DNA from 3 places in the Amycolatopsis sp. NPDC004368 genome. Region 2 is predicted to be linked to each of the others. Evidence: riboswitches for the same ligand, from Rfam matches in the RefSeq annotation. Region 2 holds a riboswitch; each other region holds the start of a gene.
What was found. A riboswitch is a leader RNA that binds a small molecule or an ion and turns the genes downstream of it on or off. The one in region 2 is predicted to bind S-adenosylmethionine.
Positions count from the first base shown of each region.

Region 1: it holds a riboswitch for S-adenosylmethionine, as region 2 does, so the genes downstream of both, ACWEOE_RS04290 (methionine ABC transporter ATP-binding protein) here and thrC (threonine synthase) in region 2, are expected to answer to the same signal.
Region 3: it holds a riboswitch for S-adenosylmethionine, as region 2 does, so the genes downstream of both, ACWEOE_RS17465 (aminotransferase class V-fold PLP-dependent enzyme) here and thrC (threonine synthase) in region 2, are expected to answer to the same signal.

Region 1 covers NZ_JBSGDT010000002.1:159,164-162,714, forward strand. Annotated here, with positions in the region: gene ACWEOE_RS04280 (4-(cytidine 5'-diphospho)-2-C-methyl-D-erythritol kinase) at 1-235, opposite strand, end outside; gene ACWEOE_RS04285 (dihydrofolate reductase family protein) at 293-928, opposite strand; gene ACWEOE_RS04290 (methionine ABC transporter ATP-binding protein) at 1,037-2,047, opposite strand; SAM riboswitch class I at 2,246-2,352, opposite strand; gene ACWEOE_RS04295 (TetR/AcrR family transcriptional regulator) at 2,740-3,333, shown strand; gene rsmA (16S rRNA (adenine(1518)-N(6)/adenine(1519)-N(6))-dimethyltransferase RsmA) at 3,324-3,551, opposite strand, start outside.
Region 2 covers NZ_JBSGDT010000007.1:39,000-42,550, reverse strand. Annotated here, with positions in the region: gene ACWEOE_RS13060 (ComEC/Rec2 family competence protein) at 1-557, shown strand, start outside; gene thrC (threonine synthase) at 585-1,850, opposite strand; SAM riboswitch class I at 1,864-1,997, opposite strand; gene holA (DNA polymerase III subunit delta) at 2,144-3,115, shown strand.
Region 3 covers NZ_JBSGDT010000010.1:191,153-194,703, forward strand. Annotated here, with positions in the region: gene ACWEOE_RS17455 (ArsR/SmtB family transcription factor) at 1-150, shown strand, start outside; gene ACWEOE_RS17460 (potassium/proton antiporter) at 247-1,725, shown strand; SAM riboswitch class IV at 1,822-1,936, shown strand; gene ACWEOE_RS17465 (aminotransferase class V-fold PLP-dependent enzyme) at 1,977-3,320, shown strand; gene ACWEOE_RS17470 (hypothetical protein) at 3,407-3,551, shown strand, end outside.

The DNA.
Region 1 (3,551 bases), on a different contig from region 2:
CCGCGCGCCAGGCGAGGTTGGTGGCATCGGTGGGCACCGAGCCTTCCCCCTCGCCGTAGACCTCGAGCCCGGGATCGTCGGTGGCCGCGACGGTCACCTCGTCCGTGAGCGACAACGCCTGGAACACGGTGACCAGGTCGTGGTAACCGTCCTCACGCAGGTCACCGATCGCCAGGTGCAGGTTGACCTTGGCCGGGACCCGGACGGTGACTGGTGGTGGAACTACGGCGAGCACCCGTCAAGCCTACGTGGCCGGACGCCTGGGCTCCCCACCAGGAGAAAACAGCCGTTTTCAGGACGCGTGTCCCAACCCTTCGGACACGTCCCCGCCACTTTCGGACTTCGTGTCCGGCGCGGGCCCGCGCACCACCTCGTAGCGCAAGTGGGTCACGTCGCGGTCGGTCCACTGCCGGACCTGGCGCAGCTCGACGTGGGTGTCGCCGAACAACCGCCGCCCACGGCCCAGCAGCACCGGCACGAGGTGGATCTCCAGCTCGTCGAGCAAATCCGCACGCAGCAACGCTTGCGCCGCGCCGGCGCCGTGCACCAGCACCGCCCGCCCGCCCGCGGCGGCCCGCGCGTCGGCCACGCACTCGCCGACGTCGGTGTAGAACCGCGCGCTACCGGGCGGTGTGTCGTCCGGTTCGACGTGGTGCGTCAGGACGTTGATCGCCACGCCGTCGTGGTGGTCGCCCTGCCACCGCCCGGCCAGCTCGAACGTGCGCCGGCCCGAGATCACGGCACCGGTCGCCAAGGCCTCGCGGTAGATCTCACCGCTGGGCCCGTCGCCGAAACGGTCGTCGAGCCAGTTGAACAGCCGCCCGCCGCCCTCGCCGAGCTCCTGCCCACGCCGATCGTCGGGCCCGGTGATGAACCCGTCGAGGGACATCGACATGTACAGCCGGATCGGTCCGCCGTGGTGCGTCATGTGATCCTCCTCGTGTCGCCGGACACGAGGACGTCGAACGAGCTCCCCGGAAATCGACAGGGCCCCTCGAATCCGCGAGGGGCCCTCTCGATTCCGGAAGACCGTGGCTCAGGCGGCGACGCTCTGCGGACCGCGGGCGGCCTGCGTCACGTGGGCACCGCGGTCGGCGATCCACGCCAGCGCCGCGTCGGCCCGCTCACCGCGGACACCCACGCGGAAGCGGGCGATCGGGGTGTCACCGATGCGGGTCAGGCCGCCGCCGATGGTGGCGAGCTCCACGTCGAAGCGGCCGGCCGCCTCGGGCAGCAGCGCGCCGACGGACGCGAAGCCGATCAGCACGATGTCGGCGGACCGGTCGTACTTGGCGGTCTGCGCCCGGGCCGTTTCGATGGCCGGCAGCACCGCCTGCGCGGTCCAGCTGCCGGGGGAGGCGATGAGGTCGAGCACGTGGCCGCGTTCGACGACCGCGCCGTCTTCGAGCACCGCGACGTCGTCGCAGACGCGGCGGACGACACCGGCGTCCGGCGTGGTGAGCAACACCGTGGTGCCCAGCTCGGCGCGTGCCCGGTCGAGCACGGCCAGCACGGCGCCGGCTTCCTCGGGGGCGATGCCGGCGGTGGGGTCGTCGGCGAGCAGCACGGCGGGGCCGGCGGCGAGCGCCTTGGCCACGGCGACCCGGCGCAGCTGGCCGGGCGTGAGGTCGGCCGGCTTCTGCGCGGCGCGGGCGGTGAGGCCCACGAGGTCGAGCAGGTTGCCGACGCGGCTCTTGCGCTGCGGGCCGTCGACGCCGAGCTGCTCCAGCGGCGTGGCGATGTTGCCGGCGACGGTGCGCTCGGCGAGCAGCTCCGGCTTGGTGCCGACCACACCCAGCTGACGGCGAACCTCGCGCAGCCGGCGGCCGTCGAGTGCACCGGTGTTGAGGCCGTCGAGCCGCACAACACCGCGGTCGGGGCGCTCCTGCAGCGCGATGCAGCGGGCGAGGGTGGACTTGCCGGAGCCGGCGGGGCCCACCACACCGAAGAGGGAACCGGCCTGCACGTCCACGCTCACATCGCGCAGCGCGGAAACCGGATTTCCGTTGAGGGGAAAGGACTTGGACACGTTTTCGACAGTGATCACGAAGGAAGCTCCAGGCATGGGGCGCAGCGCCGTTTCCGGGCGCGCCGGGCGTCACCGAATCACCGTCCTTTTCGGACGGTGCGCAGAATTGCGTGAATAAGGATCAGGCGATGACCATGGAGCGTCGACACGCACTTACCGTGCGGCGACCTTCGTCAACAACACGCCGTCGGGTCAACAGGAGCGGGCGGGCTACCCTCTTCATCGGAAACAGCCTCCATCGGTCCTGGCTGTAGCACCTGCCCCACGGAGGGTGGTTGCTGCGACTTCGGCGAGCCAGGTCTCTCAGTCGCTCGGGATGGACTTTCTGAGTAAAGCCGATCCCATTGGGTGAACGCAAGCGCGTTGGTGCAGATCACACGAGTGGTGGTGCCCGAATACCGGGACACCCGCAGTCACATCGTGGACCCCGAATGCTCCGGCACCGAACTTCCTCGGCCCGCCAACCGCCGTCGCTCTTTCCACTGTGGACTGTTCCATTCCCTGGTGCAGCGAGGATTTTCGTCGTGAATGCGCTCGCGATCGGGCCCGGTTGGTAACTGACGGTTCGGCGAACTACCTCGCGAGGGCGAGACATCGCGTCTTCCCGACCGGACTCTTGTCCCGCCGGTGAGCCGTTCACGGGCGTCCGCCACCCCCGTTGTGATACAGCCGTATCAGATACAGTCGTACCACGAAAGCGAGGGAGCACGATGCCGCGACGGGTCGACCACGAGCAACGCCGGCGCGAGATCGCGATGGCGGTGTGGCGCATCGCGGCCGAGCGCGGCCTGGAATCGGTGAGCCTGCGCGAGGTGGCCGCCGAAGCCGGCGTGTCGCTGCGGCTGGTGCAGTACTACTTCGAGACGAAGCACAACCTGCTCGTACTCGCCCTGCGCTACCTCCACGAACGCGGCGAGCAGCGCACCCAGGCCCGCGTGGCCGCGCAGCTGGACCAGAGCGTGCGCGGCGTCGCACGGACGCTGCTCACCGAACTGCTCCCGCTCGACGCCGAACGCTCGCTGTCCTTGCGCGTGCACCGCGCCTACTTCAGCCGCACCCACAGCGACCCGGCGCTGGCGAAACTGTTCGTCGCCGCCGAAACACCCGTGGAGGACCTGCTCACCAGCCTGCTCCGCCGCGCCGCCCTGCCCCCGGGGATCCAGCCCCGGCACGAGGCGAACCTGCTGGTCGCGGGCATCACCGGCCTGGGCCTCGACGTGCTGCACGGCCGCTTCACCCCGGCCGAGGCCATCGCGACACTCGACTACCACCTCGGCCGGTTGTTCGGCCCGAGTCAGGCTTGAGCGAGCCGTACGAAGTCGTGCACGTCGAGCTGCTCGCCGCGGGTCTTCGGGTCGATTCCGGCGGCCACGAGCAGCTCACCGGCGCGGTCGGCCGACCCGGCCCAACCGGCGAGAGCCGCGCGCAGCGTCTTGCGGCGCTGGGAGAACGCGGCGTCCACCACCTCGAACAGCCGCTGGCGGTCCACGCCTTCGCGGGGCGTGCCGCGTTCGAAGGCCAC
Region 2 (3,551 bases):
GGCCCGGGCGGGCGCCGGCATGGGCGTGGCAGCAAGTGTCGCAGCAGGCGGCGGCGCACCACGTGCCCTTGCTGGAGCTGAGCGACGGGCAGCGGCTGGGCTGGCCGGGTCTTTCGCTCGACGTGCTCGGACCGCGCTACGTCACGGCGCGGGCGGCCGCGGAGCAGGACGGCACGATGATCAACAACAGTTCCGTGGTGCTGAGGGCGACCACGGCGGTGGGGAGGGTGCTGCTGACCGGAGACGTGGAACTGGCCGCGCAGGCCGACTTGCTGGCCGAGGGGGTGGACCTGCACGCCGAAGTGCTGAAAGTGCCGCATCACGGATCTCGGTACTCGTTGCCACAGTTCCTCGCGGCGGTGGGAGCGCGGGCCGCGATGATCAGCGTGGGTGCGGGCAACAGCTACGGACATCCGGCAAAGTCCACAGTGGACGTACTGGGCACGCTGGGTGTGCTCGTGACGCGGACCGATGTGGACGGAGACACGGCGGTGGTGCCCGGAGACGGCGGGCCGGCCGTGGCCCGCCGGGGTGAGCCGCGCGGACCGCCCCGGTGAGGAGCGGCCCGCGGGCCCGTCGTCAGGTCAGTAGCCGAGCGCCTTGGCGACGGCCGCGGCCGACGGCGGCACGGTCGCCTTGGGGCCGATGCGGCCTTCGACGGCGTCGAGCGTCTTGAGGCCGTCGCCGGTGATGAGCAGCACGGTCTCGGCGTCGGGGTCGAGCTTGCCGGTCTCCACGAGCTTCTTCGCCGTCGCGACGGTCACGCCGCCCGCGGTCTCGGTGAAGATGCCTTCGGTGCGCGCGAGCAGCCGGATGCCCTCCACGACCTCCTCGTCGCTCACGTCCTCGATCGCGCCGCCGGTGCGGTTCACGACGTCGAGCACGTAGGGGCCGTCGGCGGGGTTGCCGATGGCGAGCGAGCGGGCGATGGTGTCCGGTTTCACGGGCTGCACCACGTCGTGGCCGGCGCGGAACGCCGTCGAGACGGGGGAGCAGCCGGTGGCCTGGGCGCCGAAAACCTTGTAGGGGCTGGCTTCCACGAGGCCGAGCTGGCCGAGCTCGCGGAAACCCTTGTCCACCTTGGTCAGCTGCGAGCCCGACGCGATGGGCACCACGATCTGCTGCGGCAGGCGCCAGCCGAGCTGCTCGGCGACCTCGTAGCCGAGCGTCTTGGAGCCTTCGGAGTAGTACGGGCGGACGTTGACGTTCACGAACGCCCACGTCGGGTGCTCGGCGGCCAGCTCGGTGGCGAGGCGGTTGACGTCGTCGTAGTTGCCGTCGACGGCGACGAGGTCACCGTCGTAGACCGCGGTCGTGAGGATCTTGGCGCGCTCGAGGTTGCTCGGGATCAGCACGACCGACTTCCAGCCGGCGCGGGCCGCGGCGGCGGCCGTCGCGTTGGCCAGGTTGCCGGTCGAGGGACACGCGAGGACCTCGAAGCCGAACTCGCGGGCCGCGGCCAGCGCGACGGCGACCACGCGGTCCTTGAAGGAGTGCGTGGGGTTGCCGGTGTCGTCCTTGACCCACACGGTCTTCAGGCCGAGGGCCTTGGCCAGCCGGTCGGCCTTGACCAGGCGGGTGCCGCCGGGTTCGGTGTTCGGGATCTCCTCGACGGTCGAGGGGACGGGAAGGAGCTTCTTGTAACGCCAGATGTTCTTGGGGCCGGCTTCGATGTCTTCGCGGCGCACGCGGCCGAAGTCGTAGGCGACCTCGAGCGGGGAGAAGTCCTCCGCGGACACGAACTCCGGGGCGAGCGGCTGCCGGTGGCCCTCTTCCTTCGACACCAGTTCGACGGCAGGACCGAGGTCCAGGGTCTTCTTGGTGGAGGACGTTCCGAGGGTTGCAGTCATCGCGAGGTTCCTTTCCTCATCTGCCCCGCCGAAGCGGGCCGGAATTGGCACCGTGGTCGTCAGCTATCCCGCAAATTCGGGAAGACAGGCTGTACGCCGGTTGCCGGGGCTTCGTCGGGCCGTTCCCTCTGCCCCTCTGGATGAGCGGTGTTCAGTTGTCGGCGCGCCGCGGTGTTCGGGTCGAGCGGGCGCTGCCTCGGGTACACCGTACGACATGGCGATCACCTCGTGCCACGGTGGCGGCGCACATCACCGAAGACGGTGTGTGGCCGGGCGGGTGAGAGGATGGTGGGGTGACCACCGCACCCGCGCCGCTGCACCTCGTCCTCGGTGAGGAAGAACTGCTCATCGAGCGGGCTGTCCGCTCGTCGCTGGACGCCGCGCGGGCTGTGGACTCGACGGCCGAAATGACGCGCAACCGGGTGTCGGAACTCACACCGCCGGTGCTCGCCGAGCTGGTGAGCCCCTCGCTGTTCAGCGAGGGGCGGGTCATCGTGCTCGACGCGGCGCAGGACATCTCGCAGGAGCTGGCGGACGCGGTGCTGGCGTACCTCAAGGCGCCCGCCGACGGGATCGTGCTCGTGGTCGTGCACAACGGCGGCGGGCGCAGCAAGGCCGCCAAGGCGCTGCCCGCGGCGCTGAAAAAGGCGGGCGCGGAGATCACCGAGTGCCCGAAGCTCACGAAGCCCGCCGAGCGGGAGTCGTTCGTGCGCAACGAGGTGCGTCGCGCCGGCGGCAAGATCGACGCGGCGGGCGTGCTGGCGCTGATGGATACCGTCGGCTCGGACCTGCGCGAGCTGTCCTCCGCGGCGACGCAACTCGTCGCCGACACCGGCGGCGTGGTCGACGAGCAGGCCGTGCGCCGCTACCACACGGGCCGCGCCGACGTGACCGGCTTCGCCGTGGCCGAGAAGGCCGTCGGCGGCGACTACGCGGCGGCGCTGGAGTCGCTCCGCTGGGCCATGCAGCTGGGCGTGCCGCACGTCCTGGTCGCCGACGCCCTCGCCGACGCGGTCCGCACCATCGCGCGCGTGTCCGCGGCCGGCCGCGGCAACCCGAACCAGATGGCGGGCGAGCTGGGCATGCCGCCGTGGAAGATCCGCAAGGCGCAGGGCCAGTCGCGCGGGTGGAACCAGGACGGCCTCGCCACCGCCATGCGCGTGGTCGCCCGCCTGAACGCCGAGGTCAAGGGCGCGGCGGCCGACGCGGACTACGCGCTGGAACGCGCGGTGGTCGAGGTCGTGGCCGCGAAGGGTGAACGCTGACCCTGCTCAGGCGGGGTTCGGGCTGTCGGCACGCGGGCTGAGTCGGCCGCAAGCGCCATGCGGGGCCGGTCGCTAGCCGCGCCGGAGGCTGCGCGGTCGCAGGTCCGGGATTGATCGCCTTTTCGGCTTCCGGGCCCAGCCTTCTCGTCCAAGCGAAGCGCAGGGCTCAGGTGGGTCCCGGCTGGGCGGGAAATGCTCGGTGATGGGCTGGCCTGACTTCGTCGGACGGCGGGCTCAGCGTGCAATTGAGCACGCTGTGGAGCGCGAGCTGAGCTGCGAGCGGGCTTGGCCGGAAATGCTCAGTGACGGCTGGCCGGGCCCGAGTCGTCGGAACGGCCGGCTCAGCGGCGGAGCCGAGGATGCTGTGGAGGGCGGGCTGAGGTGCTTGCGGGCTGGGCGGGAAACGCTTGGTGATCAGCGGCCTGACTTGTCGGGA
Region 3 (3,551 bases), on a different contig from region 2:
GTGCCCGCCGCGATCCTGGCGCGCGCGGTCGACGCGGGATGGGTCACGCGTGATCGGCAACGCGCGGTGCGCCTGCGGCCTTCGGCGGCGCGGCCGTTTGCCGCGCTCGGTGTCGATCTGGCAACCCTGGGTGGCTCTCCCGCGGCCTAACACACCTCTTTGCCCGAGTTGTCCGGTGGTGCACGAACGAGTGAGCGCCTCCGTTTCTCTATTCTGGAAGCCCACGGTGACCGGAGGGGGGCGGAGATGGACCAGCTTCCCCTGCTGCTCGGGATCGGCGGAGTGGTGCTGCTCGCGTCGGTGGTCGCCGTGCGCGTGTCGATCCGGCTGGGCCTGCCCTCGCTGCTGCTGTACCTCGGCATCGGCGTGGCGCTGGGCGAATCGGGCTTCGGCATCCGGTTCGACAACCCCGGCCTCACCCAGTCACTCGGGCTGGCCGCGCTCGTCATGATCCTCACCGAAGGCGGGCTCACGACGCGGTGGCAGGCCGTGAAACCCGCGCTGGGGCTGGGGATCCTTTTGTCCACAGTGGCCGTGGCCGTGAGCATCGCGGTCACCGGCGCGGCGCTGCACTGGCTGCTCGGCCTCGACTGGCGGCTCGCGCTGCTGTGGGGTTCGGTGCTCGCCTCGACCGACGCCGCGGCGGTGTTCTCGGTGCTGCGGAGGGTGGGGGTGCGGCCGAAGCTCGTCGGCGCGCTCGAGCTGGAGTCGGGCATCAACGACGCGCCCGCGTACATCGCGGTGATCGTGCTCGCGTCGACCGATGCGGTGGACTGGACCCTGCCGCTGTTGGTCGTTTACGAACTCGCCGCCGGCCTGGCGATCGGCCTGCTCTTCGGCTGGCTGGGCGCGATGGCGCTGCGCCGGGCCGCGCTGCCGGCCACCGGTCTCTACCCCCTGGCGACGGTGGCGGTGTGCATCCTCGCGTACTCCTCGGGGCAGCTGGCGCACGCGTCGGGGCTGCTCGCCACCTACGTCGCCGGGCTGGTGCTGGGCAACTCGAAGCTGCCGCACCGGTCCGACACGCTCTCGTTCGCCGAAGGCCTCGGCTGGATCGCGCAGATCGGACTGTTCGTGCTGCTCGGGCTCTTCGCCTCGCCGAGCCGGCTGCTGGAGACGGTGGTGCCCGGCCTCGTCGCGGGCGCGGTGGTGCTGCTGCTCGCGCGGCCGCTGTCGGTGGTGATCGCCCTGCTGCCGTTCCGGCTGCCCTGGCGCGAACAGACGTTCCTCTCGTGGGCGGGCCTGCGCGGGGCCGTGCCGATCGTGCTCGCGATGATCCCGCTCTCGCAGGGCCTGCCGGGCGCGGGGCAGCTGGTCGACGCCGTGTTCGTGCTGGTCATCGTGCTCACGCTGCTGCAGGGGGCCACGCTCGGGCCGTTCGCGCGGCTTCTGGGCCTCGCGAAGACCTCCGAGGCCCAGGAGATCGAGGTGGACGCCGCGCCGCTGGACGAGCTGGGCGCCGAGCTGCTGCAGGTGCGGATCCAGAAGGGCTCGAAGCTGCACGGCGTGTACATCTCCGAGCTCGGCCTGCCCCCAGGCGCCACCGTGAGCCTCGTGGTCCGCCGCGGCGCCGGCTTCACCCCGCAGAAGACCAGCCGGCTCCAGGAGGACGACCAGCTGCTGGTCGTCACCACGGCGCGGGACCGCGACGCGACCGAACGCCGCCTCCGCGCGGTCGACCGGGCCGGGCGGCTGGCCCGGTGGCGGGGCGAGCTGGGTCGCTGACGTTCGCCGGCGGCGGGGCGTCATGCTGTGAGCGCCGTCTCAGATCACGGGACGGGGGTTTCTCCCGGGGCCCGGAATCGGTTACCTTCGAGCACAGGTCATGAGTGCCAGCGCGAAGCCCCGGCTTGCTGGCCGGCAACCCTCCTACCGCGGTGGGGTGCCCCGGGTGAGGACCGGGCCGGTCGCGATGTGCGGCGGGCAAGCGCGGGCCCCTCGCCGGGGGTCCCCCGGACTGCCGAGGAGGCACCGCCATGACTCTCGCCCTGGATCGTACCGAAACCCCCGCCGAAACCCTTGCCGCGCAAGAAGTTCCGGCGGTCGCGGGGGCGGCGCTGCACGTGCCGCTGGTGACCGGTGACGAGATCGGCTACGCGAACCTCGACCACGCGGCGAGCGCGCCCTGTCTCGACGCGGTGCGTTCGGCCGTCGACGAGTTCCTGCCCTGGTACGCGAGCGTGCACCGTGGCGCCGGCTTCGCGTCGCAGGTGTCCACCCGGCTTTACGAGCGCACGCGCGACATCCTGCGCCGGTTCGTCGACGCGCGTACCACCGACACCGTCGTGTTCACCCGCAACACCACCGATTCCTTCAACCTGCTGGCCCGCTCGCTGCCGCGGCGCACGTCGGTGGTCGTGTTCGACACCGAGCACCACGCCGCACTTTTGCCGTGGCGGGGCCCGAACGTGCGGCGCGTGCAGCTGCCGCGCACGCGCCTGGCCGCGGTGTCCGTTGTGGACGAAGCGCTCGCCGCCTGCCCGGAAGGTCCGCGGCTGGTGGTGGTCGCCGGCGCGTCGAACGTGACCGGCGAGCTGCTGCCCGTGGCCGAGATCGCCGCCGTGGCGCGGAAACACGGCGCGCGCGTGGCGCTGGACGCCGCGCAGCTCGCGCCGCACCGCCGGATTTCGCTGCGGGAGCTGGACGTCGACTACGTCGCGCTCTCGGGGCACAAGCTGTACGCGCCCTTCGGCGCCGGTGCGCTGATCGGCCGGTCCGACTGGCTGCGCGCCTCCGAGCCGTACCTCGCCGGCGGGGGCGCGACGAAGCTCGTGACCGAGGAAGCCGTCGTGTGGAACACGGGTGCCGAACGGCACGAGGCCGGTTCGCCCAACACTGTCGGCGTGTACGCGCTCGGCGTGGCGTGCGAGCGGCTGGCCGCGAACTGGACCGCGATCGGCGAGCACGAGGCCGCGCTGCTGGAGCGCCTGCGCAAGGGCCTGGCCGGCATCCCGGGCTGCGCCGAGCTGCGCCTGTTCGACGCGCCGGTCGACCGCGTCGGCACGGTGAGCTTCGTCGTCGACGGTTTCGAACCCGGCTGGCTCGCCGCGGTCCTCTCGGCCGAGTACGGCATCGGCGTGCGCGACGGCGCGTTCTGCGCCCACGTCGCCACCAAGCGCCTCATCGGCACGACCGGCCGCGAAGGACAGCAGGCCGTGCGCGTGAGCCTCGGCCTGGGCAGCACCGAAGAGCACGTGGACCGCGTCGTGCTGGCGCTGCGCCAGATCGTCGCCCGGGGTGCGCGCTGGGAGTACACGAAGGTCGACGGCCGCTGGGCGCCGGTCGGGGACCCGCGGGAGCTTCCGCCGTTCTGCGCCTGATCGCTGTGTTGGGCGTGTGGGAAGATCTTGGGGTTTCCGGGTTCCGCCGGCACTGCTGGGCTTCGCCGAACTGATCCTGGCCGCCGTTGCGGCTCGCGGCGGGGTCCGGCTCGGCGGCCGGTGAGTTCGTGAACCTCTCGGCGGTGCCGATGAAGCACGTCTACCTGGACTACTTCGGCACGACCGTGGGCGGCGAGCAGTTCCTGAGCCGGGACCCGCCGACCTGCACCT